2 regions of the Desulfitobacterium sp. PCE1 genome follow, and region 2 is predicted to be linked to the other one. Evidence: riboswitches for the same ligand, from Rfam matches in the RefSeq annotation. Region 2 holds a riboswitch; the other holds the start of a gene.
What was found. Region 2 has a riboswitch for S-adenosylmethionine ahead of DESPCE1_RS0106030 (homoserine dehydrogenase). Riboswitches for the same ligand answer to the same signal wherever they lie in the genome.
Positions count from the first base shown of each region.

Region 1 (15,892 bases), 2.7 Mb from region 2:
GCCTTTTTATAGACCTCAGGATCGTAAGGATTGAAATCCTCAGGAAAGTGAGTCTCCGGACGATCCACCTTTAAAAAAGACAGGGGTTCTTTTTTTATTTCTTCAAGGGCCTCTTCTCGATTATATACATCATAAGGGAGGGCAGCTACTTTCCTTGCTACATCTTCCCTGGGTCTTATGGCTTGAAAGGGTCTAATCCTTGCCAAAGTATTCCCTCCTCTTGAATTGAATTCAGCTTATTTTATGACGCGGACTCTCAGTACGCCGTCAATTTCTCTGAGTTTGGCAATCATCTCTGGACCGGCCGGAGTTTCGATATCGATAAGGGTATAGGCATAGGACCCTTTGCTTTTGTTCATTAAGTCCGAGATATTGACATTTTCTTTGGCTAAGGTAGAGGTGAATTGACCTAGCATATTGGGGACGTTTTTATGATTGATGGCAATCCGCCCGGCTTGGGTGCATACTCCCATATCACAATTGGGGAAATTGACAGAATTCTTGATATTGCCATGCTCAAGGTAATTCATCATCTGCTCTACAGCCATGACCGCACAGTTTTCTTCGGATTCCGCTGTGGATGCTCCTAGATGAGGAATGGCAATAACCCCTTCCACTCCGCAGACTTTTGGGTTGGGGAAGTCTGTCACATATTTGGCAACCTTTCCTGTGCCGAGAGCTTCAAGCAAAGCATCTTCATCCACCAGGGTATCCCTGGAGAAATTCAGGATAATCACGCCGTCTTTCATTTGCTCAAAAGCTTGTTTATTGAGCATTCCACGGTTGGAATCGGTTAAGGGGACATGGATGGTAATGAAATCACATTCCCGATAAATGTCTTCTACACTTTTGATGGGTTTAATATATTTAGACAGCTTCCAGGCATGTTCAACAGAAATATAGGGGTCATAACCGCAAACATCCATTTCCATTTTATTGGCGGCATTGGCTACCAAGACGCCGATGGCACCTAAGCCTATGACTCCCAGCTTCTTGCCTTTGATTTCTGTTCCGGCAAATTTAGCTTTATTCTTTTCAACCAGTTTGGCAACTTCGGGATCCGTCTGACAGGAGCTAACCCAGTTAACTCCTCCCACAAGATTCCGGGCAGCCATAATCATGGTGGCAATCACCATCTCCTTTACCCCATTGGCATTGGCACCAGGGGTGTTAAAGACGACGATTCCTTTTTCAGCGCATTTATCCAAGGGGATGTTATTGACTCCAGCTCCAGCTCGAGCAATGGCCTCAATATCAGGAGGTAATTCCAGATCGTGCATAGAGGTACTGCGGACAAGGATACCGTTAGCATCTTCGTAACGGTCTACATTAATATAGTGATCGGTAAAAAGCTTTAATCCCGCTTCGGAAATATTATTCAGGCAATTGATTTTAAACATTAAAAACACTCCTCTTTTTATAATTCTTACTTATTTTCTGCTTCAAACTTTTTCATAAACTCCACTAAATCCTTGACCCCTTGGATCGGCATGGCATTGTAAATGCTGGCCCTCATCCCTCCCACTGTACGATAGCCTTTAAGGTTCTCAAAACCTGCGGCCTTGGCTTCTTTGATAAACTTGGCATCCAACTCCTCAGAGCCTGTCACGAAGGGAACATTCATTAAGGAGCGATCCTTTTTCACCACAGTTCCTTTAAACATGTCACTGGCATCCAAGTAATCATAAAGGATGGCAGCCTTTTCCTCGTTAATCTTTTTCATAGCCTCCAGTCCGCCCAGTTTTTTGAGCCATTGGAACACTTTACCGCAGATATATATTCCGTAGACCGGCGGTGTATTATAGGCGGAGTTGTTATCGAAATGGACTTTATATTTGAGCATCGTGGGGGTCCCCGGCAAAACATCCTCCGTGATGAGGTCCTCACGAATAATGACAATCACGACCCCAGCAGGACCCACATTCTTTTGGGCTCCGGCAAAAATAAGTCCATATTTTGTAACATCAATGGGTTCAGATAGAAAATTCGAGGACATATCGGCAATCAAGGGTTTATCCCCCACATCAGGAAGTTCATTAAACTTGGTTCCAAAGATGGTATTGTTGTGGCAGATGTAGACATAGTCCGCATCCTCGGAGAATTTTAAATCTTTAAGGTCTGGAATATAGGAGTAGTTCTGGTCCTCTGATGAAGCGATGACATTGATCTTTCCGTACAGCTTTCCTTCGGAAATGGCTTTCTTGGCCCACTGTCCTGTATTCAGATGATCCGCCACCCGATTCTTCATAAGGTTCATGGGAATCATGGCAAACTGTTGGGACGCCCCTCCCTGAAGAAAGAGAATTTTATAATGTTCAGGAATATTAAGCAACTCCCTTAGATCCTGGGCGGCCTCATTCATCATCCCCTCAATCGTCTTGGAACGATGGCTCATCTCCATAACGGACATGCCCGTTCCCTGGTAATCCAGCATTTCCTCAGCGGCTTCTCTTAGGACTTCTTCGGGCAATACTGCCGGCCCTGCTGAAAAATTGTACACTCTTTTCATTTGAAATATCCCCCTTATTTATAAATATTTATGAATGTTAACATATATTGGGTTGTCCAGGGTAGATAAAAACCCACCCCAGTCTTTGGGGCGGGTATTCCGCGGTGCCACCCAAGTTCCAGCCTTTACGGTTTACGGGCAGTAAGCCCTACCACCTTCCTCCTTCGTGTCGTTAAGGAGAAACTATGGTAGTGCGGCGCGGATAATAAATAAAACCTCTCATCCCAAATCAGGGACGAGAGGTTATTCCCGCGTTGCCACCCATGTTGCCGTAATCGGCCAACTTATGTCCGCGATATCGGGCGGAACCCGTCACAATTCATCATTGGCCACTCCAGGATGGAATCCGCTTCGCTTCTATGACTGACTTGCACCAACCGTCAGCTCTCTACACATATTCGGCACCGGATGTCCCTTCATCGTGTTGGACTATAGATCTACGTTGTTATGATTCTAATCTATTACAGGCCTTTTTGTCAAGTGTTATTGCTAAAATAATTATTTCCCTGCTTCGACATTGCCTTCTAAGCCGATCTCAGACGCGATGGCGCGCATTCCATTAATGGTCTCTTCGATGATTTCATTTAAGTCCTTACCCAGGCGGTTGGCACCGGCTTCAATGACTTCCCTGTTGACATTCTCGGCGAAGCTTTTTTGCTTCCATTTCTTTTTGACCGATTTGGTGGTCAGGTCATGAAGGCTCTTGCTGGGACGAAGCAAGGCTGTGGCTGAGACCAAGCCTGTTAATTCATCGACGGTAAACAAAACATTTTCCACGTTCTCCCGGGGTTCTACATCATGGACCAGACCATAACCATGGCTTTCAATAGCCCGGATGAACTCCTCCGGCAATCCTTTGGGAGTAAGGATCTCCCGGGTTTTGCGACAGTGTTGATCAGGGTACATCTCAAAGTCGATATCATGCAATAACCCGATATTTCCCCAAAGGTCAGGATCTTCTTGATAAAGGGAGGCAAAATGGCGCATCACAGCTTCCACCGTTATGGAGTGACGCAATAAAGTCTCACTTTTTACATAGTCATTGAGAAGCTGCCAAGCAGCCTCTCTATCCCGTGTATAATCCAGCATCCGACATCCTTCTTTCTCATAGTTTATGGTTGGTCTTAACAGTCTCAATAGAATGATTAGACCTAGAACTTAGATATTGCCTAATTCTTCAAGGTTATAGGGTGTTTCCTGATAGACATAGTAGTTCAGCCAATTGGCAAAAAGCAAATTAGAATGACCTCTCCACTTGACGATGGGGGTCTTCATGGGATCGTCCCCAGGATAGTAGTTCTGAGGAATATTGATGGGTAGTCCTTGGGATATATCCCGATCATACTCCGATTTTAGGGTGTGAGGATCGTATTCGGAATGACCTGTGACAAAAATCTGCCGACCGCCCTTGGTCCCGATGAGATAGACTCCGGACTCCTCAGATTCCGAAAGAATCTCCAACTCCGGCACCTTGACAATATCTTCTTTTCTTACCTCTGTATGCCTGGAGTGGGGAACATAAAAGACATCATCAAAGCCTCTGAGCAAACGGATATCCTTGCAGTTTAAGGTATGAGGGAATACGCCGAACATTTTTGCTTGTAAAGGATACTTGGGAACACCAAAGAAGTGATAAAGCCCCGCCTGGGCTCCCCAGCAAATGAAAAGCGTGGAAAAGACGTTGCTCTTACTCCAATCCATAATCTTCTGCAGTTCCGGCCAAAAATCAACCTCTTCAAAGGGCATCTGCTCAATGGGGGCACCCGTAATAATCATTCCGTCAAATTTTTGATCTTTAATACTGTCAAAGGTCTGATAATACTTAATGAGGTATTCTTCCGGGGTATTCTTAGAGAGATGGGTTTCCGGATAAAGAAGGGTAATGTCCACTTGCAAAGGAGAATTCCCTAAGAGCCTAAGAATCTGTGTTTCCGTCACGATCTTATTGGGCATGAGATTTAGAATGACAATGCTAAGAGGGCGAATGTCCTGATGCTCGGCACGCCTCTCTTCCATAATAAAAACATCTTCTTTGGTGAGTATTTCTGCTGCAGGCAGGCCATCGGGTACATTAATCGGCATAGTATTCTCCCTTCAATACACTTAAAAATAAAGAAAACCTCTTTCCGAGAAAGAGGGCATCGCCAAAAGTTCCTCTCTCATCTATCAATGCTTCCATCGCAGGAATTAGCACCGTTGTATTCATCAGAATACCGGTTGCTGGGTTTCATCGGGCCAGTCCCTCCACCACTCTTGATAAGAAATGGGATGTATTTAATTGCTGACGATGAAAATCGTCATTGGCACTATATTATTATATCTTTTCTTTAAAGTCAATCTGCTCTATAACAAAAATATTTTGAAGCACACTATATAATATAACAGATTCCTTCATGTTGTAGGCATACGGGCAGATGCGGAAAAGCTTTTGCTCGGGTCGAGTAGCTTTACGCACAACGCTCACTCTATAGCTCCAGAGCTGGTCAACTCGCTTTCTTAACAGCTACGCCAAACCCCGCTGCTTTCTGCATGTGAACCGGTGGCTTCGCTACGTTAAGAAAGCCTCGTTGACCCGGTCGCTCTTCCGCTAAAGCCGTTCCCTTTTGTGCGTAAAGCTACACTTGCGGGGCCTTTTTACTTCTGCATCGTGTGGCTGGACTTTTAGCCCTTACTTCTTTTCCGGGCCTTTTTAAGGGCAGCTGGCGATGCCGTAGGCAGTACCAGCGGAGGATGAAAAGCTCATCCGGGCCGGGTACTTATCCTACACCTGCACCGCTCAAACCCGAAAAGCAGCCCAAGGATTTTGCTTTAAGGCAGAGAACGGATTCTAAGCGAGCAGGGTAGCAATCTTCGCGAAAAGACTGCAGCGGAGTCGGGTTGGAAACAGGACGTTTCCAACCGGCCATTGAGCAGGAGCGATTTAGCCGGGCACCCGACGCAGCGGAAGTCTTGAGCGATTAGATTGCTCCGCGCAGCTTATGGAGTGAACGCCGAAAGCAAAATCCTGGAGAACTAGCTTTCCGGGCCTTTTTCATACTAGAAGACGGCTCTCTCCAACTAAAAGCAGGATGAGAACCGTCTTTTTCTTCATTATCCTTAGACCTATCCTATTACTAAAGTTTTCCGCCTTCGACAATTAACTCTTCAGGTTTTACATCATCTCCGTACACGGGGAGAAGAGTCTTTTTATAAGCTTGCCCCACAAAATCCTCCTTACCAATCGCTTCCAACTCTTGATTAATCCAGTTTAAGAGTTCGGTGTTGCCCTTCTTTACTGCCGGAGCAATTGTGTCCGTTCCGCCTAAAGTAGGTACACCTACAGAGAAGCCGGGATTAGATTTTGCCCAAGCAAGCACTTCCGTATTGTCATGAGCTAACGCGGCCCCTCGACCATCTTTTAAAGCTTCAAAAGCTTCCGTGTTTTGATCATACTTGAGAAGTTCGAGGTCAGGGTGATTCTTGGTTAAATAATCTTGAGCTGTGGTTCCTTTATTGACAATAACTTTCTTCCCTTTAAGCTGGTCGATGGAGGTAATCAGAGCCCCGTCAGGTGATACGAGCCCTAGAGAAACCTTCATGTAAGGATTGGCAAAATCAACCTTTTGCTTTCTTTCCTCCGTGACTGTGAAATTAGCCATGATGATATCTACCTTGTTGGATTCAAGATAAGGGACTCTGTTGGCAGCCTCAACCAATACGAATTCCACTTTGGATTCGTCCCCCAAAAGGTCTTTAGCAAAACGCTTGGCAATTTCCACGTCAAAGCCTTGATTCTGTCCATTGGAATCCACATACCCAAAAGGCGGTTTGTCGCTGAATACTCCAATCCTTAAGGTACCACGCTGTTTAATCTCTTCTAAAGATCCTGCTGAGGACGTACCATTTGAGTTATTTGCTGGGTTGGCTCCTGCTTGGCTGCACCCCACAAGCCCTCCAAGGAGTAAAGCGCCTGCTAGTGCGAGGGACAATAATCTCTTCATCTTTTTCATCTTTTCTCTCAACCTTTCTTTGCTTTTTTGTACTCTAGTATTGGAATATATTAAGAAATCGCCTAGCCCGATCCGTGCGGGGATTATTAAAGAACTCCTGAGGTCCAGCAATCTCACAAATATCACCTGAATCCATGAAAACGATTCGATCAGCCACAGCCTGGGCGAAACCCATTTCATGAGTGACGATAATCATGGTCATTCCTTGTTTGGCCAAACCCAGCATAACATCAAGAACTTCTCGAACCATTTCCGGATCAAGGGATGCTGTCACCTCGTCAAAAAGCATCATCTCGGGATTCATACATAAGGCCCTGACGATAGCGATTCTCTGCTTCTGACCTCCGGACAACTCCCTTGGAAAAGCGTTTATTCTATCATATAACCCGACTCTTTCCAAGAGGACCTTGGCTTGCTCCAGCACTTGGCTTCTACCCCTGTTCTGAACTTTCGTGGGGCCAAGAAGAATATTCTCAAGCACCGTCATATGGGGAAAAAGATCATAGTTCTGGAAGACCATACCGATCTGCTGACGGATTTTTTTCCAGTCAACATTTTTTCCTATGAGGCTTTGACCTGAAAGCAGAATATCTCCCCCTTGAATGGGTTCAAGACCATTAAGACATCGGAGCAAGGTGCTTTTCCCGCATCCGGAAGGCCCTAAAACCACAATAACCTCACCCCTCTGGACTTGGAGATCAATCTCATTGAGAACAGGTTTGCCACCATACTCCTTGTGCAACGCTTTGATTTCCAACACTACTTCCTTTTTCTCTACACTCATTTAATCACCCCTAACTGCTCCACTTCGCTTCCAGCTTCTTTGCAAAACGAGATAACGGATAACACATGGTGAAGTACAACATAAAAATAAATCCATAAATCCAGAAGGAAGCCGTGGGTACCGTGAAACGAGCGTTCTCTATGATTTGTTGACCGACCTTGAGAACTTCCACTACGCCGATGAGAACCACAAGCGAGGTGGTTTTGACCATCCGTGTAGCCAAATTAATCGTGGCGGGAAGCATTCGTCTTACAGCCTGAGGAATTAAAATATACCGGTAAAGCTTCCAAAAGCTTAAACCCAAGGCTTTACCGGAGTCACTCTGATGTCGGGGCAAGGATTCTAAGGCCCCTCTAACGATATCACCCATTTCTGCCGTTCCCCAGAGAATAAAGACAATAATAGCTATGACCTCACCCTCTAGATGGATATTAAAGGCCGCGGTAATTCCGAAATAGCCGATGAATAACCAGACAAGGACGGGAATAATTCTGAAGGTTTCCAGATAAAGGCGGCAGAGCCCTTTGATCATCCTCGATTTTATAGTCATGAGAAGACCAAAGAGGATTCCCGTAAAGGTGGAAATTAAGATGGCGATGAAGGCTATTCGTGCCGTAACCAGCAATCCCTCCAGCAGGCGCATTATATTTTGTGAGGTAAAGATCATCTCAATGGCCGAACTCTGCATAACGCACCTTCCTCTCCAACCAAGTCAGGAAAAACGATAGGGGTAAAAGAATGATCAAGTAAGAAACAACCAGCATAAAGAGAGATTCAATGGTCTGGTAATACATCCCGATGAGGTCCTTGGTTACATTCATAAGGTCCAGGATGGCGATAGCCCCGACGACGGAAGTTTCTTTCAGCAAGAAGATACAATTAGCGCCAAGGGCCGGGACACTAAAAGACAAAGCCTGAGGGAATACTACATAACGAATCAATTGCCACCGTGAAAACCCTAAGCTTAAGCCAGATTCAATCTGGGATCTGCTCACCGCCTCCATACCGCCGCGGAAAGCCTCAGCCATATAGCTGCCTCCTAAAAAGGAAAGACCAAGAATTGCACAAGTAGTTTCACTTAAGGTCACCCCCAGCTTCGTTAGCCCAAAATAGAGAAAGTAGAGCTGGATAAGCAAAGGGGTATTCCGGGAGAGCTCTATATAGACTCCCACAATAGTTTTTAAAAAAGGTACACGGTAATAAATTATTACACTGCAGATAAGGCCAAGGAGCAAAGAAGACAGTGTCCCCCAGAAAGCAAGCTTTAAGGTAAGCCATGCCGCTTTCTCATATAAAGGGATATTTTGAAGAATAAATTCCCAATTTAAGTTCATGGCCGTTCTCTCTTTCAGTCAAATCTGCTGGACTTCTATACTCTAAGTCTATTCATATAATTCATATATATTTACTATGACATATCGGAATTATATATTTTAGTTACTGCTATGTCAATAACTAAATTTTTTAAATAAGCAAAAGGAGCTAACATCTTTGAACCTGGATAAGTTCACGAGATGTCAGCTCCTTATTTTCTTGTTTAATTTAGCCTCAAAGTGCTTAGAGGCTGAGAAAATTTTAATAATTTATATTAGAAAATTTCCAGGCCCACCGGGCAATGATCTGAACCCATTATTTTGTCGTAGATTAGGGCATCCTTAAGTTCATTCTTCAAGCTTTCAGAGACGCAAAAATAATCAATACGCCACCCTGCATTATTGGTTCGAGCATTGAACATATAGGACCACCAAGTGTAGGAATCTGTTTTATCCGGGTAGAAATGGCGGAAGGTATCGATAAAGCCATTCTTAAGAAGTCCACTGAACTTTGCCCGTTCTTCATCAGAGAAACCGGCGTTTTTACGGTTGGATTTGGGGTTTTTGAGATCGATCTCCGTATGGGCAACATTAAGATCTCCGCAAAAGATCACCGGTTTAGACTTTTCCAGGCTTTTAAGATAACTGAGAAACTCTTCTTCCCAGGTCATGCGATAATCTAAACGAGCCAGACCTCTTTGAGAGTTCGGGGCGTAGACGGTAACAAGGTAGAAGGTTTCAAATTCAAGGGTAATGACTCGCCCTTCTTGATCATGTTCTTCTTTACCGATTCCATAGGACACACTCAGCGGTTCATTTTTTGTAAAGACTGCGGTACCGGAATATCCTTTCTTCTGAGCAAAATTCCAATAGGCGTAATACCCCTCCAATTGGAAAGGAATCTGTTCTTCCTGAAGTTTGGTTTCCTGCAGGCAAAAGATATCCGCTTGTTCCTGTTCAAAAAAGTCCATAAAGCCCTTATTTAGACAAGCCCGCAGGCCATTAACATTCCATGATATTAATTTCATTTTATTCTCTCCTCCCCTATAAAAACCACATAATTCTTCTACACATTTGAATCCTTATCAATTCTTATCTTCCACTTTAATCCCTATATTGGTTTTTTACAACATACAATTGCTTAGTTCCCTTACCTCTTCTAAAAGGTAAAGCACTAATAAGAACTTTGATGGGTCACCCAAGCGGGACTTTACTTCTTTAGGACTTTGGTCCTACTTTCTTTTGCAGGACTAAATCTGTCGACTGTCGAAAGTATTTTTATATTCAGTCTACAAATAAAGGAGAGAATCACAATGCTTATGGAAAATCAACCTCATGATGAAAATCAAGAAATCTTTAACCACTTCGCTTATGTTTTACCATTTATCAATGACATGCTTACCAGTGATGTCAGTGTTGGAATGTCTGATCGCGAAAGGCAATTGGTCTACATACCCGGAAGAACATTGGATCTTAAAATCCCGATAGGTGCTCCCTTAAAGGCAGGCAGCGGGTTGTATCGGGCAATTAACGAAAAGCGCAGGGTGGTTGTGAAATCCGATAAATCCTTGTGGGGTGTTCCCTTTATTGCTACAGCATTTCCGATTTGCAATAAGCAAAAGGAAATCATCGGGGCAATTGCCGTAATGGAAAATGTGGACCGCCAAGATCATCTCAAGGACATGTCCACATCATTAGCACAAAGTATGGGAGTTCTAGCCCAGCACAATCCAAGAGATTTCCGCACAGACCGAAGAAATCTCTGCCGTCTGCGATTCATTAACCAATCTGGTCAATGAATCGCAGTCTCAGGTTAAAAAAACAGACGATGTTCTTTCCCTCATCAAACGCATTGCCAATCAAACTAATTTATTGGGTCTTAACGCTGCTATTGAGGCCGCGCGTGTGGGAGAACAAGGCAGAGGGTTTGGTGTCGTTGCCGAAGAAATTCGCAAGCTAGCCAACGAAACCACTGCTTCCATCAAGCAGATCGAAGCTATACTGAATGCCATCCAAACGGCCAGCTCTCAAACCTTTACTGAGATGATAGAAATCGGCTCTTCCATCGGGCAGGTCGCTGAGGCTATCGGTAATATTGCAGCTGCTACAGAACAAGCCAATGCTATTGCTTTAGAATTAGATTCCCTGGCCGAAAATCTAAGCTCGGAAAAGTGAAGGTACCCCCCCTACATCCGGATTTCTTGAGCTAACCAAGCTTTTTCTTCCTCATTCAAATAGGATTCAAGTTTGTCGTAGACCATTTTATTATACTCATCCAGCCATGTTTGCTCCTCATCGGTCAGTAGGCTTTGATCCACACCTGCTAAGTCGATGGGGCAATAGGTCAGTGCTTCAAAGCGCATGAATTGACCGAATTCGGTCTCTTCATCCTTGATCACCACCATCATATTCTCGGTGCGAATACCATGTTTTCCTTCTTTATAGATACCGGGCTCATTGGTCAGGATCATCCCGTCTTCTAGTTTTGTGGCATTATGCATCTGGCTCAGTCGTTGAGGACCTTCGTGAACATTCAAAAACATGCCCACCCCATGACCTGTACCGCATTTGTAATCCATGCCGTATTTCCAGATCGGCTGTCTGGCTAAGACATCTAGATTAGATCCTGTAGCGCCATAAAGGAATTTAACCGTAGCTAAGGCAATATGTCCCTTCAGCACCAGGGTAAAATCTCTTTTTTCCTCTTCAGTCAGCGGCCCCAAAACAATGGTACGGGTGATATCCGTAGTGCCGCCAAAGTATTGACCGCCTGAATCCACCAAAAGGAATCCTTCAGCTTTTAAGGTGTAGGCGTTTTCCGAAGTAGCTTTGTAGTGCATCATGGCAGCATGATCCTTATATCCGGCAATGGTATCGAAGCTTAAACCCACACATTCCTTGTTTTCCCTCCGCAAGGCTTCTAAAGTATCTCCAGCCGAGAGTTCTGTGATTTCTTCCTTCCCAATGGCGGTTTTAAGCCATTTGATAAAGCGAACCATGGCTACTCCGTCATAAGTATTACTGGTTCTTAAGTTGTCCAACTCTGTCTCATTTTTAATAGCCTTCAGCAGAGTTGAGGGATTGGCTCCCTCTACCTTTTTCACTTGAGGATGGATGGCGTGGTAAAGGACTGCGTTGACGCTCTCAGGGTCTATAAGGATGGAATCATTCCCTTGAAGCCCCTGCAGAAGTTCGGTGACAGCAGCATAGCCTTTAATTTGGATCCCATCTTCCTCAAGCTCGGTTTTCACCGTAGCAGGGACCTTTCCTTCGTCGATACATAAATAACAGGTCTCCTCAGCAACCAGGACATACGCGATGGTCACCGGATTATTGGGAACATCATCTCCCCGAATATTTAAGAGCCAGGCGATATCATCCAAGGCTGTCAGCAAATGAACATTGGCTCCCTTGCCCTTCATCTGCTGACGAAGATCATTGAGCTTCTCTATCCGAGAACGTCCCGCGTATCCTACGTCATGAACAAAGATATTCTGAGCAGGAATGGAAGGACGATCTTTCCATAATTGTCCCACCAAATCCTGGTTAAACTTTATGGCTATCTTTCCATCAAATTCCTTCTCCATATCTTTAAGCTGTTTTGCTGAAAAGACATGTCCGTCAAAACCAAGGGCACTTCCTTCCGGTAAATGCTCTCTTATCCACTCTGTATAACTGGGCACTTTAGGATCAGCTGCTCGGAACAACCGAATTCCCGAATTTTGGAGCTGTTGTTCCGCTTGAATGTAGTAACGGCCATCTGTCCATAAACCTGCATCCTTTAAAGTAATGACTACCGTCCCAGCGGAACCGGTAAAGCCTGAAATCCACTGCCTGCTTTTGAAATGGTCAGCTACATATTCACTGAGATGGGAGTCGGAGCTGGGAATAATATAAGCATCCATGCCATTGTCTTCCATCAGCTTTCTGAGTTTCGCGACTCGTTCTTGAATTTCCATTATATTACCTCACTTACACTATAAGTTTCCATCGCCTTACTGCCATCACTGCTTTACTATCTTCATCCTGTGCCTACCGGCCAGGATTTATACCATCATTTTACACGACCAGGCAAACAAGAGTAAATAGGAAAGGTGATGATATAAACACTGTATGCCCTAAATATTAATTAGGCGCTTGGCCTCGGCCATAGTGGTGACGATACTATACATATTGGCGATCTCTCCTACTGCCAATTTCTCGGTAATACCATAATAGTTGGTGCAGGTGCCGCAGGTTTGAATGATGGTTCCTTTATCCGCCATGGCTTTTAAGTCTTCTATACTATTAGAATCGCTACCGGTTAGATAGGCTCCTGAATTAAAGAAAAGAAGATGGGTAGGGGGTGGGGTCAGCTCTGTCAGGGAATAAATAAAACTCTTGAGAAGAATTCTTCCCAATTCTTCGCTGCCTTCTCCCATAGTATCTCGTCCGATGGCGACCACAAGCCCTGAATCCTCCGCTGTTCCTGAACCTTCAACAGCACAGCCTTCTCCGGCAACAATGGTCACCTCAATAACACCATTTTCTTTTTCCTGATATTCACTCTGATATCCCATTCCTGCAGCCATCTTTTGGAGATTTTGCCGTGATATATCGTTATCTACCAGTAAGATCACGACTCCGCCTTCCTCACCTAATTCCTCCAGGGCTTTCTTGGCACGAATCACAGGGATGGGGCAAACTTGTCCCAGGGCATCAATAGTTGTCATTGAATTCGTCCTCCTTATCTGAATCCGCCAGCAACCCGCCGGTGGTTTTTTTATTTGGGAAAGTACCTTCAGCGTGAACGTTTCCTTAGCGAAGAAGAATGGGAAAACCTTGGCGAGTGACTACCTCCCCGATGAGCGCCGCCTTAGGCTCCACCTCCTGCATGGCATGCAAAACCTCTTGGGCACAATCACCAGGCACACTGAAAAGCAACCCTCCAGAGGTCTGGGGATCGAGCATTAGCTCCTGTAAAGAAAAAGGGGTATCCCCGAATTCCACTGCTCCTACCATGAAATTGCGATTGCGTTGACCGGCTGCGGTTAGCAGATATTCTTTAGCATAAGTATAGGCTTGAGTAATAAAAGGTAACTCCGAAGGATAGAGAACAATTGTCGCCGATTCCCCGGCCATCTCCCGAGCATGAGCAAGGAGTCCAAATCCGGTTATATCTGTGCAGGCATGTATGGGGAAGTCATGAGCTTTTTCAGCCGCATACTTATTGAGACGCTGCATGGAAGCAAGAGCTGCTTCAACAGCCTCTGCTTCTGCCATTTCCCCCCGTAGAGCAGCCATTACAATGCCAACCCCCAAGGGTTTAGTGAGAATCAGTCGGTCCCCAGGCTTGGGGGTATTGTTCTTCCAGATCTTCTGTGGGTTAAGCCACCCTGTGACCGCCAAGCCATATTTGGGCTCCCGATCATAGATAGAATGTCCTCCACAGAGAACCGCTCCAGCTTCCTGGAGCTTCTCTGCCCCTCCTGCTAATACCTCCCCTAAGGTCTGGATTTCCTCTCGCTCAGGATAACAGACAAGATTCAGAGCAAAAAGAGGGGTCCCTCCCATGGCATAAACATCACTTAAGGCATTAGCTGCGGCAATGCGCCCAAAGGTTCGCGGGTCCTCCACCATAGGTGTAAAGAAATCTACCGTAGAAACGATAGCTGTATTCTCATCCATCTGATAAACTGCCGCATCGTCAGAAGCATCAAATCCTATCAAAAGCTTAGGGTCCCGAAAAGCCGGCAAGTAGGAAAGAACTTTCGATAATTCACCAGGTCCGATTTTAGCTCCACATCCCCCTGTGGTACAGCTTGATAAAAAAGATTTCATTTGTTAAAATCCCCTTTCTGTAACACCAGGTAAGAATTCTTATTCTATCATAACGCTTTCATTCGATTTATACCAGATTAAGAAGCATCCACCTTTCAGTTTTGCTACCAGGCAAAGTGAAAGACTTGATCTTTTCAAACTATTAAAAATATAGTGTCGAATATGCAGGAAAACAGCGTTAAAAATCGAAAATCTAGATAGATAAAACTCTATAGAAGCTCGTAAGATTGAAGGAGTGAATTGTTTTGCCTAAGAAAATCATCACAGCTCTTATCTTGGTAATGGTCATAACATTAACAGGTTGTTCCTTCGGAGGCTCTAATCAATTATTTACTTTGGAAGGCTTTGCTCAGGAAAAGAATTTTTCTGTTGGAGAGCTAAACAAGAATTATTTGCTGGATCACCAATACAAGCATAAGGATGGAACCTTTATGTCTGTTAATCTGACAGATATACGTACCGAGGAAGAAATCGTCTTAACGGATACCACCCTTAAGCACTCGATTGTACTGACCAGTGCCGACTCCTTCGACCGAACCAAAGCGGCCTTGAACGATGCTCTATTCTTTGAGCTTTATACCAGTAAAGGCCGGAAAGCGAATCTGGATCTGCGCATGTTCATGGTCGAAGGCTCCGAAGGTAAGAGCGAGATCATTTTAAACTGTGAAAAATTTGATATGACTTTATACGACTATCTCGTTGTCGGGCCTGTTGAAGGAGCCCCTGAGGAACGATTGGTATACGCTATAAAATCAGAAAGTTAAATTACCACATAACATCTTCTTTATATTTATGAATAACGAAAACAACTTTAGCCAGCAGTTCAATCCTGCTGGCTAAAGTTATGGTTATTTTTAGGCGGAGAGCTAAAATAAGACAAGGCTAATATAGGACACTGTGTTTATTCCGTTATTATAGGGTATACCGTAATACTTCACTAAGGATGTGACATCGATTCCGTAAGACTCTACGGAAGCCACTGCTTCATCAGGAAGTCGGCATTCTTGGCCATCTAGAATAGAACAACGGCTACAGACCGTACATGGCCCAATACCTAAGGATAGAAAGTCCGTGATCAGACTATTTTCCTCGATCCATCCTAAAAATGTTCTCAGTATTCTGTTTTGCTCTTCCATCCCTTCCTGCATCCCTTCAAAATCAAAGGAGTCCTCCAGTTGATGCACGGTCTGGAATACTATGCCCTGTTTATACTGCAAAGCTTTTTCCTTAAGCTCTGCAAAGTCCCCTACGTTAGGTGGACACATCCAGTTCTTTTTGTAATTGCCACATACATTTTGCTCACATTGCTTTCGGAATTCGGGATTAAAGGAAATATCTTTAGTATCAATATGAGCACTATGGGCAACACCAAGGGTTTCTAAATAACCTAGTAGTTTCATAATTTCCGGGTTCATAACTCACCTCTCCCATGCATCTTGTAAAAGCAAGCCTTCGAAGACAAGCTTCGAAGGCTTTT
Region 1 is NZ_KB913023.1:3,916,992-3,932,883, forward strand. It holds gene DESPCE1_RS0119360 (DUF1015 domain-containing protein) at 1-206, opposite strand, end outside; gene DESPCE1_RS0119365 (phosphoglycerate dehydrogenase) at 237-1,400, opposite strand; gene serC (3-phosphoserine/phosphohydroxythreonine transaminase) at 1,427-2,509, opposite strand; gene DESPCE1_RS0119375 (HDIG domain-containing metalloprotein) at 3,008-3,598, opposite strand; gene metA (homoserine O-succinyltransferase) at 3,668-4,591, opposite strand; SAM riboswitch class I at 4,666-4,772, opposite strand; partial or broken gene DESPCE1_RS24225 (hypothetical protein) at 5,387-5,581, shown strand; gene DESPCE1_RS0119385 (cysteine ABC transporter substrate-binding protein) at 5,623-6,498, opposite strand; gene DESPCE1_RS0119390 (amino acid ABC transporter ATP-binding protein) at 6,533-7,282, opposite strand; gene DESPCE1_RS0119395 (amino acid ABC transporter permease) at 7,293-7,970, opposite strand; gene DESPCE1_RS0119400 (amino acid ABC transporter permease) at 7,951-8,616, opposite strand; gene DESPCE1_RS0119405 (exodeoxyribonuclease III) at 8,871-9,623, opposite strand; gene DESPCE1_RS23510 (hypothetical protein) at 9,909-10,394, shown strand; gene DESPCE1_RS23515 (methyl-accepting chemotaxis protein) at 10,384-10,770, shown strand; gene DESPCE1_RS0119415 (aminopeptidase P family protein) at 10,782-12,554, opposite strand; gene yedF (sulfurtransferase-like selenium metabolism protein YedF) at 12,714-13,307, opposite strand; gene selD (selenide, water dikinase SelD) at 13,393-14,415, opposite strand; gene DESPCE1_RS0119430 (hypothetical protein) at 14,661-15,179, shown strand; gene DESPCE1_RS0119435 (DUF2284 domain-containing protein) at 15,282-15,830, opposite strand.
Region 1: it holds a riboswitch for S-adenosylmethionine, as region 2 does, so the genes downstream of both, metA (homoserine O-succinyltransferase) here and DESPCE1_RS0106030 (homoserine dehydrogenase) in region 2, are expected to answer to the same signal.

Region 2 (15,892 bases):
GCCAGCTCGATCTCCCGTGGATCAGCTACGATGAGCTTGGCTCCCCGAGCCAGTGCTTGTTTCATCTTGGTACCGATAATCGGATGAGCTTCCGTGGTATTGGAGCCGATTACAAACATGACTTCCGCATTGGGGATTTCATTGATGGAATTGGTCATCGCTCCTGAGCCAAATGAAGTGGCAAGACCTGCCACAGTGGGAGCGTGTCAGGTACGTGCGCAGTGATCCACATTATTCGTTCCGATCACCGCGCGCATGAATTTTTGCATCAGGTAATTTTCTTCATTGGTACAACGAGCCGAACTGAGGGCTGCAAAAGAATCTGGTCCATATTGCTCTTTGATCTCACCGAACTTTGTGGCAATCAAATCAAGAGCTTCATCCCAGCCTGCCGGGACGAATTCGCCATCCTTTTTAATCAACGGAGTCGTCAGGCGCTGAGGACTATGGATCAAGTCCATACCGAAACGGCCCTTGACACAGAGGGCTTTGCCGTTCACCGGTGCCTCCGGATTTGAAGTTACCCCAATCACTTTGCCATTGCTGACATTTAAGTCAAAGTTGCAGCCTGTACCGCAGAAAGGACAGGTGGTCTGTACTTTTTCGATGTTCCAGGCCCGAGCCTGGCCAACCATCTTTTTCTCCACCAATGCCCCCACCGGGCAGACCGAAACACAGGATCCGCAGAAAACACATTCCGATTCACTATAAGGAATATCAAAAGCCGGTCCCACCTGGGCGTCAAAGCCCCGCTTAAAGAAATCCAATACGCTTCGTCCCTGAATCTCTTCGCAAGCCCGCACACATTTACCGCAGAGGATGCATTTATTCGGATCTCTTAGAATAAAGGGGTTGCTGTCATCAAGGGGGTGTTCACGCCGTTCCCCTCGGTAGTCTTCACCGGATACACCGTATTCATAGGCATATTGAGCAAGGGAGCAATCCCCCATCTTTTGACAGGTCATACAATCCAATGGATGGTTCGCCACTAAGAGCTCAAGGATCACCTTGCGGGACTTGCGTACCTTCGGTGTCTGAGTTTTAACAATCATACCCTGGGTCACTTGGGTCACACAAGAAGGCGGCAAATTGCGCATTCCTTCAATCTCCACAATACAGAGACGGCATGCCCCGGCATTAGTGAGCTCCGGATCCTGACAAAGGGTTGGAACCGGAATATCGTGCATCCGGCATGCTTCCAGGACCGTGCTTCCTTTGGGCACCACAACTTCTTTTCCATCAATGGTTAAATTCAGCCATTCCACCAAATCCACCCCTTTCTTCTAGGCCCGGATAACCGCGCCAAATTTACAGGTATCCATACAGCTTCCGCAGCGGATACACCTTTCCCCATCAATAACATAGGGGGTATTTTTATTTCCACTGATACAGTTAGCTGGGCAATTTTTAGCACACAGTCCGCATTTTTTGCATTTTTCCGCATCAATCTCGTAGGTCAGGAGGTCACTGCAAACTCCGGCCCGGCATTTTTTAGCGTGGATATGCTCCTCAAATTCTTCCCGGAAATATTTTAAGGTGGCCAGGATAGGGTTAGGCGCGTTTTGACCTAAACCGCACAGGGAGGTTTCTTTAACTGTATAGGCCAGGGTTTCCAGTTTCTCAATATCCTCCTCCCTGCCTTCACCACGGGTGATGCGGTCGAGAATCTCCCACATCCGTTTATTCCCTTCACGGCAGGGGGTACATTTTCCGCAGGATTCGCTCTGGGAAAAGTTCAGGAAAAAGCGGGCAATATCCACCATACAAGTGGTTTCATCCATGATAACCAAACCACCGGAACCCACCATAGCACCAGCCCGGGTTAGGGTGTCATAATCCACAGGGAGATCCAACATATCTTCCGGCAGGCATCCTCCTGAAGGGCCGCCGATTTGCACCGCTTTGAACTTCTTACCGTCTTTAATACCGCCGCCGATATCGAAAATAATATCTCTTAAAGGCATTCCCATAGGAACTTCAACTAATCCAGTGTTGTTAACCTTACCAGTTAGAGCAAAAATCTTTGTGCCTTTGCTCTTTTCCGTTCCGTACTGAGCATACCATTGGGCTCCATTTTTTAAGATATGAGGTATGTTGGACCAAGTCTCAACATTATTGATGTTGGTAGGCTTACCCCATAGCCCGCTTTGAGCTGGGAAAGGAGGCCGCACTCGAGGCATACCTCTTTTTCCTTCGATAGATGCCATCAAAGCCGTTTCCTCACCGCAAACAAAGGCTCCGGCTCCAGCGTTGATTTTCAAATGGAAACTAAATTGCGTACCTAAGATGTTATCACCTAAGAATCCTGCTTCTTCAGCCTGTTTCATGGCAATTTGCAGATTCTTGATAGCCAAGGGGTACTCTGCACGACAGTAAACATAGCCCTCATCTGCACCAATAGCATAGGCGCCAATCAACATTCCCTCAATGACGGCATGAGGATCTCCCTCGAGAAGACCGCGATCCATAAACGCACCCGGATCTCCTTCATCGGCGTTACAAATCACATATTTTTTATCTGATGGAGTAGCTTTACATAAGCTCCATTTCAGACCAGTTAAGAAACCGGCTCCTCCCCGGCCACGTAAGCCGGCTCCCTTGACTTCCTCGATAATTGCCTCGGGGGCCATAGTGAGGGCTTTCTTTAAACCTTCATAGCCTCCATGAGCCAGATAATCCTCAAGCTTAGTAGGATCGATAAATCCACAATTTTTAAGAGCGATACGGGTTTGCTTGGCAAAGAAACTAATGTCCTCATAGCTTAAAGCCGGTTCTCCTGACAGGGGATCCACATAGAAAAGGCGCTCCACCTTCTCCCCTTGACCTAATTCTTTCTCTACAAGCTCCGGAATATCTTCCGGTTGAATTCTTCTGTAAAATCTCTGAGCAGGCTCTACGACCAAAGTTGGCCCTTGCTCACAAAAACCACGGCAACCTGTGGCGATGAGCTCCACATTCTCAGACAACCCTTGACGTTTTATCTCTACGTTCATTAAATCAATGATTTTATTGGCTCCTGAAGAGAGACAGCCTGTGCCCGCACAGATAAAAACCTGTTTTTTAGCTTCTGTGTTCATCCCTATTCCCCCTACTTATACTCTGCCAGGATTCCTGGGATCTGATCTGCATTCAATCGTCCGTGGACATTTCCATTAATGGACATAACAGGAGCTAATCCGCAGGCACCAATACAGTTGACAATCTCTAAAGTAAAGCGTCCATCTTCCGTGGTCTGTCCATCCTTAATTTTTGTATTTTTTTCTATGGCTTCCAGAACTTTAGCTCCTCCTCGAACATGGCAGGCAGTACCTAAGCAGACACTGATGACATTGCGTCCCATTGGCGCAAGGCGGAATTGGGCATAAAATGTGACAACTCCATAAACCTTGGCAGAAGGTATACGTAGTTCCCTGCTTATGTGCTTTATCACATGTTCAGGCAAATATCCATAAAGTCCTTGTGCTTCCTGCAAAACCGGAATAAGCGCCCCTTTCTCCTGTTTATAGTGGGCTAATATCCGATCCAATTGTTCCTCTTTAGGATCAACTAACTCCCTACACTCCTCACACAAAACGATTCTCCTCCCTTTTCCACTAAGTTCAAAGCGTTTCTTTGAAACGCATGATACCCTGTTCAGTGATTAACATGTCTACTTTCTTATCGTAAAACTCAACGGGGATTCTGTCCACGATCTGGCAGTGAAAAGCAAGCGCAATCTTTGGTGTTCCTTCTGCCAATCTCCCGAAAAACCGATCATAATATCCGCCCCCATAACCGAGGCGATTGCCCTGAGTATCAAAAGCTGCTCCAGGAACAAGAATACAATCGATCTCCAGGGGATCAACCTTAGTGAGTTCCTCCTTTTTAGGTTCACGGATTCCCCACATTCCTGACTCAATATCCTTTTCCAAATCCTCGATAAGCGCCGGTATAAGCACCCCCTTTGGAGCACATCGCGGCAATACCAACCGCTTTCCTAAGTCAATGACTATTTGGGCTAACTCAGTAGTCTCTACCTCATCGCGAAAATTCATAAAAAGCATGATGGTGCTTGCTTCCTGAAACTCACGGGTCTGAGTCACGATAGCCTGAATTCTTTGGCTTTTAAAAGCCCGTTCTTCCGGCGTCAACGCCGATCGCAGGGACAGTACCCGTTCCCGCAATGACCGCTTCTCCTCAGACACCTTTCAATCCTCCTTTAGATCCTCCACTAAAAAAGTATACTTTTCTTTTCAAGAAAATTCAGTCAATCATATAATAGATTCGTCAAAGATTAGAATATTCCTTCTACAAAGTTCGATAAATACTTAAATGGCTTTCCTGATCTAACCTAAAACCAGGGGTACCAAAACCGGAACCAGAAGAGATAAAGAAAGCCCGCTAATTATAGCTACGATACCGATACCTTTAGGTCCCACCGCCACCAAGAGAGGAAGGGTCGAATCCATAGCTGTCGCTCCACTGGGAGCAACAAGGGCCAACGGCCCCACCCTTTTAGCTAAAAAAGGGACAAAAATAATCGCTAAAACTTCTCTAAATATATTACTCAAAAAAGCGATAGTACCCAAGGAGACCGAGTGAAGGTCGGAGATCAAAACCCCAGATAGGCTGTACCATCCAAACCCAGCACCAACTGCTCCTCCCTCCCGAAGCTCCCATCCAAAGCACAATCCTACCACCATAGCCGCTACAATACTACCGAGCACCACACCCACAGGTGCTAAAAACACCTGCCAACCAACTTTGAGCATATGTCTCCAAATATCGCGATTCAGACCTAAATCGATGCCTACCATGACCAGAGTAAAATCAAGAGCTAACGTTGTAATCGTTGGTAAGTATGCTGTCCAAGCCTGGGGAAATAAAAGAATCCCGCCGAAAATTCCTGCAATAAACGCCCCAATAATTGCGCAAGTCATCTGATAGGGATGAGCTGCCTCAGTACTGTTCACTTCCATCTTATCTTGCTGCGGAAGCATGGGCGACTTCCCAATGAAAACTCTTTCTAATAGCCAAACAGCCACTACACTTCCTATAATTGCCGCAACTGCAAATAAGAAGGCCTGCAATCCGAAGCTCCCTAATTGTGAAAGAGTGTTCTGGTCCACTCCGATCCGTAAACCCATGGTCAACAAGAGAATCAATACCCCGATCATCATCCCTCGTCCCGCTTGGTTCAAGATAACCCTAGGCAATAAACGAAACCATCCCACGAAAGCTCCTGCTATAAGACAAACAAATAATATCCACATGTTTGTTCTCCGTTCTTATAAATAAATTAATTTTAAGCCGTTAACTAAGGGCTCTCCCCCATGGTATGAGAAACTCTCTAAACACATGCTTCTATTTTATCTCGAACAAAGGATAAAAGAAAAGTACCTTGTACTACTTTTCATATTTTTAAGTTATCCCCATCTCCATCCCTTCATAATATCCCTTGTCCCTGACTTATCCACATTATCCACAGGGTCTGTGGGTAATTATGTCCAATGTTCCTCCTCAAATTCAACACCTCTCAACCCGCTAATACCAGTTAGTCACAGAGTTATCCACATTGTCCACAGAATTAACTATCCACAGAACATATTATCCCTTTTCAAAATTTCTTGCCCGAATGTCCTATTTCGAGAAAAAGAAAGGGGGTATAGTCCTATTCGAACTATACTCCCTTAAGCCAGATTCAGTCCCGGTATAGCATTCAAATTCCAAGGAGCATAATCCTTAGCTAAATAACGGTAGTATCCGGCTGCCGCGATCATGGCTCCATTATCCGTGCAGAGAACCGGAGGTGGATAACTAAAGGCAACACCCCGTTTTTGGGTTGCCTCAGTGAGACGTTTCCTTAGTGAAGTATTGGCTGCCACTCCTCCGGCAAGGACTAGGGTAGGAGCCTTTGTTTTTTCCAAGGCCAGCAAGGTCTTACGCACTAAGACATCTACGATGGCCTCCTGGAAAGAAGCTGCCACATCAGCAACATTCACCGTCTCGCCCTTCATTCGCGCTGAATTCAAGGTATTGAGCACAGCGGACTTCACTCCGCTAAAGCTGAAATCAAGACTGCCGGGTTCAAGCATAGCTCTTGGGAATTCGTAGGCATGAGGATCCCCTTCAAGAGCGGCCTTTTGAATATAAGGTCCTCCAGGATAACCCAACCCTAAGGTCCGAGCTACCTTATCTAAAGCCTCCCCTGCAGCGTCATCCCGAGTATGTCCAAGGACTTGATACTTCCCATGCCCTTCAAAATGCACCAAATGGGAATGCCCTCCCGAGACAAGGAGAGCCAATAAAGGAAACTTCAGCTCCGGATCATGGAGAAAGTTCGCATAAATATGTCCTTCTAAATGGTTAATTCCCAGCAACGGAATCCCTGCCGCATAAGCCATAGCCTTTGCCCCCGCCACTCCTACAAGAAGAGAGCCCACAAGCCCCGGTCCATAGGTCACTGCAATTCCCGCCAAATCTCCAAACTCCATCTTCGCCCCTTGCAAAGCTTCCTCTACAACACTTTGCAAATGTAGGATATGCTCCCGTGAAGCCACTTCCGGCACGACTCCACCGTATTTTTGATGGGTCTTGATCTGCGATGAAATAATATGACTGAGCAGATCACGGCCATTGCGAAGCACGGCCGCTGAGGTCTCATCACAGCTTGTCTCAATTCCAAGTATATTAATATCTTTATTGTTCACCAGCAACCTCCCGATATCTGCCTACTTTCCTTCACCAGAAAAAAACATCTCTTCTTAATAGAGATACTCGCCACCGCTCAGTATGGCAAAGACTATCTCTACTCTTTGCCTATATCAAGCCACATAATAAGGGCATCTTCACGATTATCTGAGTAATAGCCTTTACGAACCCCCGCTGTTACAAAGCCAAGGCGTTCGTACAGTCTTTGAGCAGAGACATTGGAGGCTCGTACCTCAAGGGTCATACGCTCCATGCCTTCCTTAACCATCAAATCGATCACAGAGCGCATCAGGAACTCTCCTCCGCCCATCCCCTGATACCCCGGTGCTATAGCCACATTGGTAATATGTCCTTCTTCGAGTATAAACCATAACCCCATATAGCCGATGATATTGCCCTCGTGTTCCAAGCAAAAGTACCGTGCATACTCATTATCTCTCAGCTCACTGACAAAAGACTGGGGAGCCCAAGGTGCCGGAAAGCAGGCATGCTCTATCTCCAGAATTGTGGATAAATCACTCTCTTGCATGGGGCGAATCATCATTTCCCCTTTAGCGCCTCCTCTTTCTTAGCCCAATTGACCTCAGCTTCCGATAACCGAATGTAATAAGGTTCCACAAGCTTCCCCTGGGTTCCCTTCTGCCATTCATTCCAAACACAACGAACAGTATACGCTCCCCGTGGTAAAGCCAAATAATCCGGGAGAAGCACCGCCTTATTCCCTAAGGTGGTCTTAATCTTCTCTTTATAGCGCGAAACGGCGTCACCGATAAAAACAATGGCTTTATCCTGTTCCGCCAATTCCTTAAGCCAAAGAGCTGGCTCTACCGCGAAAGGATCCCGGCTTCGTATGGGGATTTCCTCTCCTTCCGACCATCGGTACCGAGCTGTATACCATTCATTCTTTCTTGCATCAAGAATAGGTACGATTTCTTCCGGTCGGCTATGTCCGGCCCAAGCCAAAGAATCCAAGGAAAGCACACCTACTAAGGGAAGTTTGAGCACTTGAGCCAAGCCCTGAGCTGTGGCAATCCCAATACGGATTCCCGTAAAAGAGCCTGGTCCCCGCACCACACCAATAAAATCGAGATCTTGAAGCTTCCAGGCTGATGCCTCTAAGACTTGATCCAATACAGGAATCAACCGCTCCGAATGGGTTTTGGATGTATGCAAAAAGCCTTCCGCCACCAGCTGCCCGTCCTCCGCCAAGGCTAAAGCTGTGACTTTGGTGGTAGTATCGATGGTGAGATACTTCATAGATCCTCCTAATATTCAAAAGGAATAATATCTTTGAGCCGTTCTACCCAGGCTTCCGAATGAGAAGAAAAGCCGATTCTGCGTGGTTCCTCCCCTGATCCTTCAATCCTGATCTCTAATGAATCATCGGGTAAGATGTCCTCTGCAATTCCCGGCCATTCAATCAAGCAAATAGTATCTTCTTGAAAGGCATCCTCTACTCCGATTATTTCTACCTCTTCTGGATAACGCAAACGATATAAATCCATGTGGATTAACCGCACCGGATTATCCCGAGCTATCCCTGAATACTCAATCTGAAAAGTAAAGGTCGGACTGGTCATGGGTTCTTGTACTGCTAAAGCCTTCCCAACTCCTTTGGCTAATGCAGTTTTTCCCGCACCCAAATCACCGAAGAGGCACACCACATCTCCCCCACGAAGCGCTTTTCCTAAATTGTATCCAAGGGCATGAGTACAATCTGCGCTTAGGCTTTGAACTTCTAGGTCCATTCTGACCGTCCTTTCCTTTAACTATTCGTTCTAAAATCTGGTTCGCTTCAGGTATTACCCTGAGGTTTGGCTAAGCGCCCACGGAAGCGAAATGATGCCGGCCCCCCGGAAAGCCTAATCCCTAATGATTTTGCCGTTAATAATGACAGTCTCAGGATGTGATTTTAAAACAAAAGGATGTTCACTCCAAATAACGATATCCGCATCTTTACCCACTTCCAAGGATCCTAGGCGATGATCCACGCCCATAATTTCTGCCGGATTAATAGTGATGGCCTTTAAAGCTTCTTCTTCATCCATACCGGCTCGTGCTACCAGCGCTGCACAAAGGGGCAATTGTTCGATGGGAGTCACCGGATGATCTGTGATAATTGCTACCTTAACGCCTGCTTGTGTTAGGACATTAGGAGTTTCAAAGGATTTATCTTTCAACTCCACCTTAGCCCGATTAATTAATGAAGGACCCACAACAGCAGGATATCCATATTCTGCGATTTCCTCAGCAATCTTATGTCCCTCAGTGCAATGTTCAATGACCAGATCTACATTAAATTCTTTAGCAATGCGAATAGCGGTCATAATATCATCAGCCCGATGAGCATGGGCCCGTAAAGGAATCTCACGTTTAATCACACGAATCAAGCTTTCCATTCCCAGATCCCGCTCGGGCACTTTTTCTGGATCTTCAATACCTTGCTCCAACTTTTCCAGATAGGTCTCAGCATCCACTAGAGCTTGTCGAAGAAGTGCCGCAGTGGCCATACGTGTCATGGGCATCTTCTTTTGTTCACCGCCATAGACCATTTTGGGATTCTCACCAAAGGCCACCTTTAGCCCTGCAGGTTCCCGTACGATCATCTTATCCACGACTTTGCCGACTGTTTTCAACACTACGCCTGTACCACCAATGACATTGCCGCTGCCCGGTGTGGAAAACACTGCGGTGACTCCCCCTAAACGAGCATCCCGTAAACCTTCATCCTCTGGATTAATACCATCAATTGCACGCAGTTCAGGGGTGATCGGCTCAGTCATTTCATTGAGATCATCCCCTTCACTTTGGTAAATCTCCTCTCCCAGTCCCACGTGACAGTGGGCGTCAATAAAGCCGGGTAAAACAAACTTATCCTGGGCTTCGATGATCTCTGCTCCCTCAGGAGCAACCAGATTCTCCCCAATGGCTTTAATTTGTGTGCCTTCCACTAAGATGCTTCCGATGAATTCTTGGCCTTTCATGGTCTTAATGCGACCGTTACGGATAAAAAGGCTCGTATTTGCGTTCATGATTACCTCCGTTATGAATAGTATAGTCGTTGAAATCCTTATATATAGGGCTATATAGATACCATTGCGTCTGCAGCGATTTCCCTCATAGACAGACTGACTCGCTCACGGGCGGTGTCGATACCTAGGACACGGACTTTAACGATGTCTCCCACGGAAAGCACTTCCATGGGATGCCTGATAAACTTCTCACTGATTTGAGATATATGCACCAAACCGTCGTGTTTGACTCCTATATCAATAAAAGCTCCAAAATCAACGATATTCCTGACGGTTCCTTCGAGGATCATTCCAGTCTGTAAATCCTCTAGATGGGTAACATCCTGACGTAGTTTTGGTCGGGGCAAATCCTCCCGAGGATCCCGGCCAGGGCGTTGCAGAGCGGCAAGAATATCTTTGACCGTGGGAACCCCGGCACTGAATTCCCGAGCACATTCCTCCGGATCCAATTGGGCAATCCCCAATCGCACCTCATTGGGGCGTTCTCGTAGATCTGTTAGAGCGAATCCTGCCTTGTGCAAAATATTTTGAGCAAGGTCATAAGATTCCGGATGAACCGGTGTATTTTCCAGAGGGTTGACCCCTTCGGGAATACGAATAAAGCCGGCGCACTGAACAAATGTCTGCTCACCTAGACGAGGGACCTTTTTAAGCTGATCCCGTTTTTGGAACTTCCCGTGGTTTTCCCGATAAGCCACAATATTTTTGGCAATGGTAGGTTTAAGACCTGCTACATATTGAAGGAGAGATGGTGAGGCGGTATTCAGATCTACACCAACAGCATTAACTGCCGATTCCACTACTCCATGTAGGGATTCTTCAAGGCGTTTGGGTTGAACATCATGCTGATACTGCCCAACTCCTACGGCCTTGGGTTCTATTTTAACAAGCTCAGCCAAGGGGTCCTGTAAGCGCCGAGCTATGGAGACTGCGCTACGTAATGAGAGATCAAAGTCCGGAAACTCTTCTCCCGCCAGCTTCGACGCAGAGTACACTGAAGCTCCAGCTTCACTCACGATGATATACTCCGAAGCTAAGCCACTTTCCCTAATCATTTCTGCAGTAACTTCCTCTGTTTCTCGAGAGGCTGTGCCATTTCCAATGGCGATCACATCTACATGATATTTTCCGATAGCATCTCTAAGCATTCTTTTCGCTTCTTCCCGCTTGTTTTGGGGAGGATGGGGATAAATAACCCCTACATGAAAGAGCTTGCCAGTATCATCAACTACAGCAAATTTACACCCCGTTCGGAATCCCGGGTCTAACCCCAGTACCACTTTCCCACGCACTGGAGGTTGCAGTAAGAGTTGCCTCAAATTCTCGGCAAAGACTCTGATAGCTTGTTCTTCGGCTTTTTCGGTTAGAGCACCCCGAATTTCTCTCTCTATAGAAGGTGCTATTAAGCGTTTATATGCATCATCCGCAGCTGAACGTACAATCTCCGCTGCGGGCCCTTGCTTCACAAAAGCCTGTTCGATTAGGGCTAAAATATGCTCTGAAGGAACTTCCACTTTCACATTAAGGAGCTCTTCCTTTTCTCCTCGGTTCAAAGCAAGGATGCGATGAGGAGGCAGTTTTTTCACAGGCTCCCGATAATCATAATACATCTCATAGGCTGAGCGCTCTTCTGCTTTTTTCGCTGAAGCTATGATATCACCAAGGCGGAAAGTAGCTTCCCGAATCTTTTTGCGCATAGCAGCATCATCGGAGATCATTTCTGCAATAATGTCTGAGGCTCCATTGATTGCCTCTTCTGGCGTTTCTACACCAAGTTCAGGATTTATATATTTTTGAGCTTCTATAAGCGGCTGAGCCTTGTGATATTGTTCAAGAATCCATAATGCTAGAGGCTCAAGTCCCTTTTCTTTAGCCATGGTAGCCCGAGTCCGTCGTTTTTGTTTGTAGGGCCGATAGAGGTCTTCTACTTCTTGAAGAATTGTGGCCTTCTCAATCTGATTCGCCAACTCCTCAGTAAGTTTACCTTGTTCTTCAATTAAACGCAGAACCTCACTTTTGCGTTGCTTTAAATTTCTTAAATACTCCAAACGCTCAACAATACTGCGCAGGGCGTTCTCATCCAACTCACCGGTCGCTTCTTTACGATAGCGAGCTATAAAGGGAATAGTGTTCCCCCCGTCCAAGAGTTGTATGGCTTCTTTAACTTGATGGGCTCGCAAGGTAAGTTCTTGCGCAATAATTTCCACAAATTCCAAAGGATAATCCCTCCTGCTAGTTCTCAATTTTTTATTATACCATTCTTTTAGCAAAAAGCTAAAGAAAGATGGAGAAACTAACAAAGCAAGCCCGCCAGGACCTGCTTGTAAAAAACTAGACCTTATTATTATGCTTTAAGAAACAATGTCTCGTTGTGATAAAGTATCAATGTCTTTCAGGGGAACACGGATTTCTCCCTTCTCTATACAAAATCCATTAACATCCATGAGATTAATATAAAGAACTAGATCATCTCCCACTTGTTCAAAATCTACAACCTCTTGATTAAGTTTTTGATAGGCGGGGTAAAGAATCTCCGCCTTACCGGTAGCTCTAGTAACCTTAACCAGCTCACCACCCTTAGAAACTATACCATGAGCAAAGCCGACTATAATGATAAACTCGTTATCATTAAGCCAGTGAATCTTCTTTTTTGGAGTGTATCTTCCTTCTGGAGCAAAAGAATGCCACATTTTAACTCGGTAGTTCTGGTCTAGCTGCAGTCGCAACCAACTACTGCTCGCACTATCTTTGATATAAATATCGCCGATGGTTTCCCATTCATCTGGGTAGATATAAGCTGTATATTGCTTATTTGGCGAACTGCCATGAACCACATAATTCCCCTGTAAAATAAAGGCAGGAACATAGGGATTGGTATTAATACGAAAAAGCTGTTCAGTTTGCTCGGTGATAGCTGGTTTCGGAGTCTCGTCTTCCACTGCTCCGCTATCAGGTTCACTTGGACCAGCTGCTGCTGCGGTCTTTACTTTCTTAACATAAGCGGCATAATTGGCTCTTTGCTGTTGGATTCTTTGCTGTGGAGTTTGTTCGGGATTGGTGACCAGCGTTGTCGAATAAGTCAGTTCCTCTGAACCGGGCCCTTTAAAAAAGGCACTTAAAGGAAAGATACCAAAATTCAAGAACAAGGTACAGAATACCACTCCTAGGAAAAACAAGGTGCCGCGAGTGATTCTTCGTTTCTTGATAATGCTCCCTCCCTAAACTTTACTTCCACTTGAATCGAGTAATACCATTATTTACCATACCTTTATAGTAGGTTCTCTATTACTGTTTCTCATTCCTTCTTTTAGCAAAGATATGTCAAATCACCCTACGAATCGTGTAGATAAAAAGGAAATCATCAAAAAACGAACTAGCATAAACTAGTTCGCTCATATGATCCTGCCTTATTTAACGAGCTGCATTTCCTATGCTGCGCTCTACAACTACTTTCTTTGCAATCTCAACGATATCGGACAAGACCGCTCCCCCTGTGGCCAATCCGCCAGCACCAGGTCCCTTCCAAAAAAGATCACCCACCAACTGCGTTTCCAGGGATAGGCCATTATCCACGCCGGAGACATGACTTAGAATTGCTTCCCTAGATAACCACTGCACACCAACCTTAGCAATAATTCCTTCCCGACTTTTTTCCAGTCCTGACGAAGACTGATCAATGATGGATGCCTCGGCAACTAATTTAGGCACTCGTCCCTGTCTTTTTTGCTCCGCGACCTCTTCCGGGGTTAGCCCTTGGATTCCTTTAATCTCCACCTCTTCAAGAGGAATATCCAGATCAAAGCATTCCCGACAGAGAATAACAAGTTTACACGCCGCATCTAAACCAGTTACATCCATGGTCGGATCACTTTCCGCATAACCAGCCTCTTGCGCTTCTTGCAAAGCCTCCTCATAGCCTTTCTCTGACTCCACCATTTGAGTCAGAATATAATTAGTGGTCCCATTTAAAATTCCACAAATTTTTTTCACCTGGTCTCCGGCTAGCCCATATTGAATGGTTCTAAGAATCGGAATCCCTCCCAAGACGCTCCCTTCATAAAGCAAGCAGATTCCTTTACGCTGGGCTATTTCTTGTAATTCCGCGCCATGAAGAGCCAGTAATAGCTTATTGGCTGTCACTACATGCTTTCCTTTATCTAGCGCCTCTTTGATATAAGAATAGGTGGGATGTTCACCTCCCATAACTTCCACTACTACTTCAATCTCCGGGTCATCGAGAATATCTTGAGGTTTCTGTGTTAGAATAACCCCCTCAATTGCTCGCTCTTTACTTATATCTTGAACAAGGGCCTTGCTTACGACCAGTGTGATCCCCAGTTTGCGAAGAATTTTGTTTGAATGGAGTAGTATTCCTTTTACCACCCCTTGGCCCACGTTCCCACATCCTAATAGACCAATACTCACTGTATTTTCCTTCATCTCTCTATTCCTCCTCTTCGTCGGTCCTTGACGGTGCCTGCAATGTTATAACTAGAGCAAATAAAAAGCCCTTCCATATTCCAGGAAGAGCTTATGTCTTATATTTTTGCTCATCTTCCAGGAATAATCCTGCTGGAATTAGCACCACTGCCACATAGGCCGGTTGCCGGGTTTCATCGGGCCAGTCCCTCCGCCACTCTGGATGAGAAGTATTCAATTTTTCATTATTATATGACAGTAAACAAAGTAATGTCAATAGAGCAGAGTGATATATTACAGAACAATGTGATCCCTTCACTGTAGAACTATGAAGTAATGCTACAGAATTGGTATTCCTTCGTTTAGACTGCCGCTTCGAAAACCCTCTAAATCCAGAGTAACATAGGTAAACCCTAATTCCTTGAGGGGCTTGACGATAGTATCGAGGTCCAGTTCCATAAGTTTCAAAAAATCTTCTTTAGGAATTTCCAATCGGGCCACATCCTGGTGATAACGCACTCTTAAATTTTTAAATCCTAGTTCTTTAAGTAAAGTTTCCGCTTTCTCTACGCGCCGAAGCTTTTCGATCGTGATCTCCTCTCCGTAGGGAAAACGAGAAGATAGACAAGGACTGGAGGGCTTATCCCAAGTTGAAAGTCCCATCTTCTTGGAAAATTGACGAATCTCTTCTTTGCTCAAGCCCGCTTCTTGTAACGGACTCCTTACCCCCAAGGCTCTCGCTGCTTGCATGCCAGGACGGTAATCTTTTAGATCATCAGCATTACTCCCATCAAGAACCCAATTAATCTTCTTCTCTTGGGCAATGCTCAAAAGCTTTGTAAACAGCTCATTTTTGCAATGAAAACAACGGTTCTGAGGGTTCTTTACAAACTCCTCCTTGTCCATTTCTTCAGTTTTAATTACTAAAAACTTTGCCCCAAACTCTTTAACCTGCTGCAAAGCATTGTTATAATCAGCAGAAGGCATCGTTTCCGAAGCACCGATGACAGCAAGACAATGATCCCCTAAAGTTTCATGAACTACTTTTAAGAGAAAGGTGCTGTCCACCCCACCCGAAAAAGCTACCACAACTGATTCCATTTCCTTAATGATTTGCTTTAAGTGATTCAGCTTTGCTTGCATGATTTACCTCCAGATTACTCAAACTTAATTAAATTTCACGCTTTAATCGATCTATTCTTTAGAATTATCGCTAACATAGTAGTTTCTCAGCCTCTCCATTCTTTCAGAATACTCCTCTTGAGTCAAGATTCCTTGCCCGACTAATTCCGAAAGCACTTTCGTATAGCGTTCTAATTCTTTCATCTTTTTACTTGAAACTTTCTTATGATTGTAAAACTGTATAACCTCTTCTAATTCATTATTATCCAGCACCCCGATATCCCGCAACCTGACCAGGCTTAACTCACCTTCCTCATTAACCGCAACATCATTGGAGCTTTGGATCAATGGCTGTATAGCCAGCCTTACAGCAAGAAAGATAATAATGAAAAGTAATATTGGATATACAAGGATTGCCTCCATTGTTATGACTCTCCCCTCTTTTTCATACCTTACTCCTTTACACAGTCATGAATTTTCTCTCGGTTAGGGTACTCTCTAATGCTTGCACACATGGAACTGAATTTTAGCTCCGCTTAACTAAGATATTCTCAAAAAGCTAGGATTTTCCTCTTTTCAGAACGAAGTACACTAGAACACGAAAAATTCACTTGCAAAGCCCATAGGAA
Region 2 is NZ_KB913023.1:1,218,001-1,233,892, reverse strand. It holds gene fdhF (formate dehydrogenase subunit alpha) at 1-1,265, opposite strand, end outside; gene nuoF (NADH-quinone oxidoreductase subunit NuoF) at 1,284-3,077, opposite strand; gene nuoE (NADH-quinone oxidoreductase subunit NuoE) at 3,089-3,571, opposite strand; gene DESPCE1_RS0106075 (5-formyltetrahydrofolate cyclo-ligase) at 3,600-4,184, opposite strand; gene DESPCE1_RS0106070 (lysine exporter LysO family protein) at 4,326-5,252, opposite strand; gene tsaD (tRNA (adenosine(37)-N6)-threonylcarbamoyltransferase complex transferase subunit TsaD) at 5,670-6,689, opposite strand; gene rimI (ribosomal protein S18-alanine N-acetyltransferase) at 6,788-7,234, opposite strand; gene tsaB (tRNA (adenosine(37)-N6)-threonylcarbamoyltransferase complex dimerization subunit type 1 TsaB) at 7,231-7,947, opposite strand; gene tsaE (tRNA (adenosine(37)-N6)-threonylcarbamoyltransferase complex ATPase subunit type 1 TsaE) at 7,956-8,438, opposite strand; gene DESPCE1_RS0106045 (amidohydrolase) at 8,553-9,722, opposite strand; gene DESPCE1_RS0106040 (Tex family protein) at 9,773-11,938, opposite strand; gene DESPCE1_RS0106035 (DUF4652 domain-containing protein) at 12,074-12,868, opposite strand; gene DESPCE1_RS0106030 (homoserine dehydrogenase) at 13,134-14,162, opposite strand; SAM riboswitch class I at 14,270-14,371, opposite strand; gene larE (ATP-dependent sacrificial sulfur transferase LarE) at 14,481-15,284, opposite strand; gene DESPCE1_RS0106015 (hypothetical protein) at 15,336-15,686, opposite strand.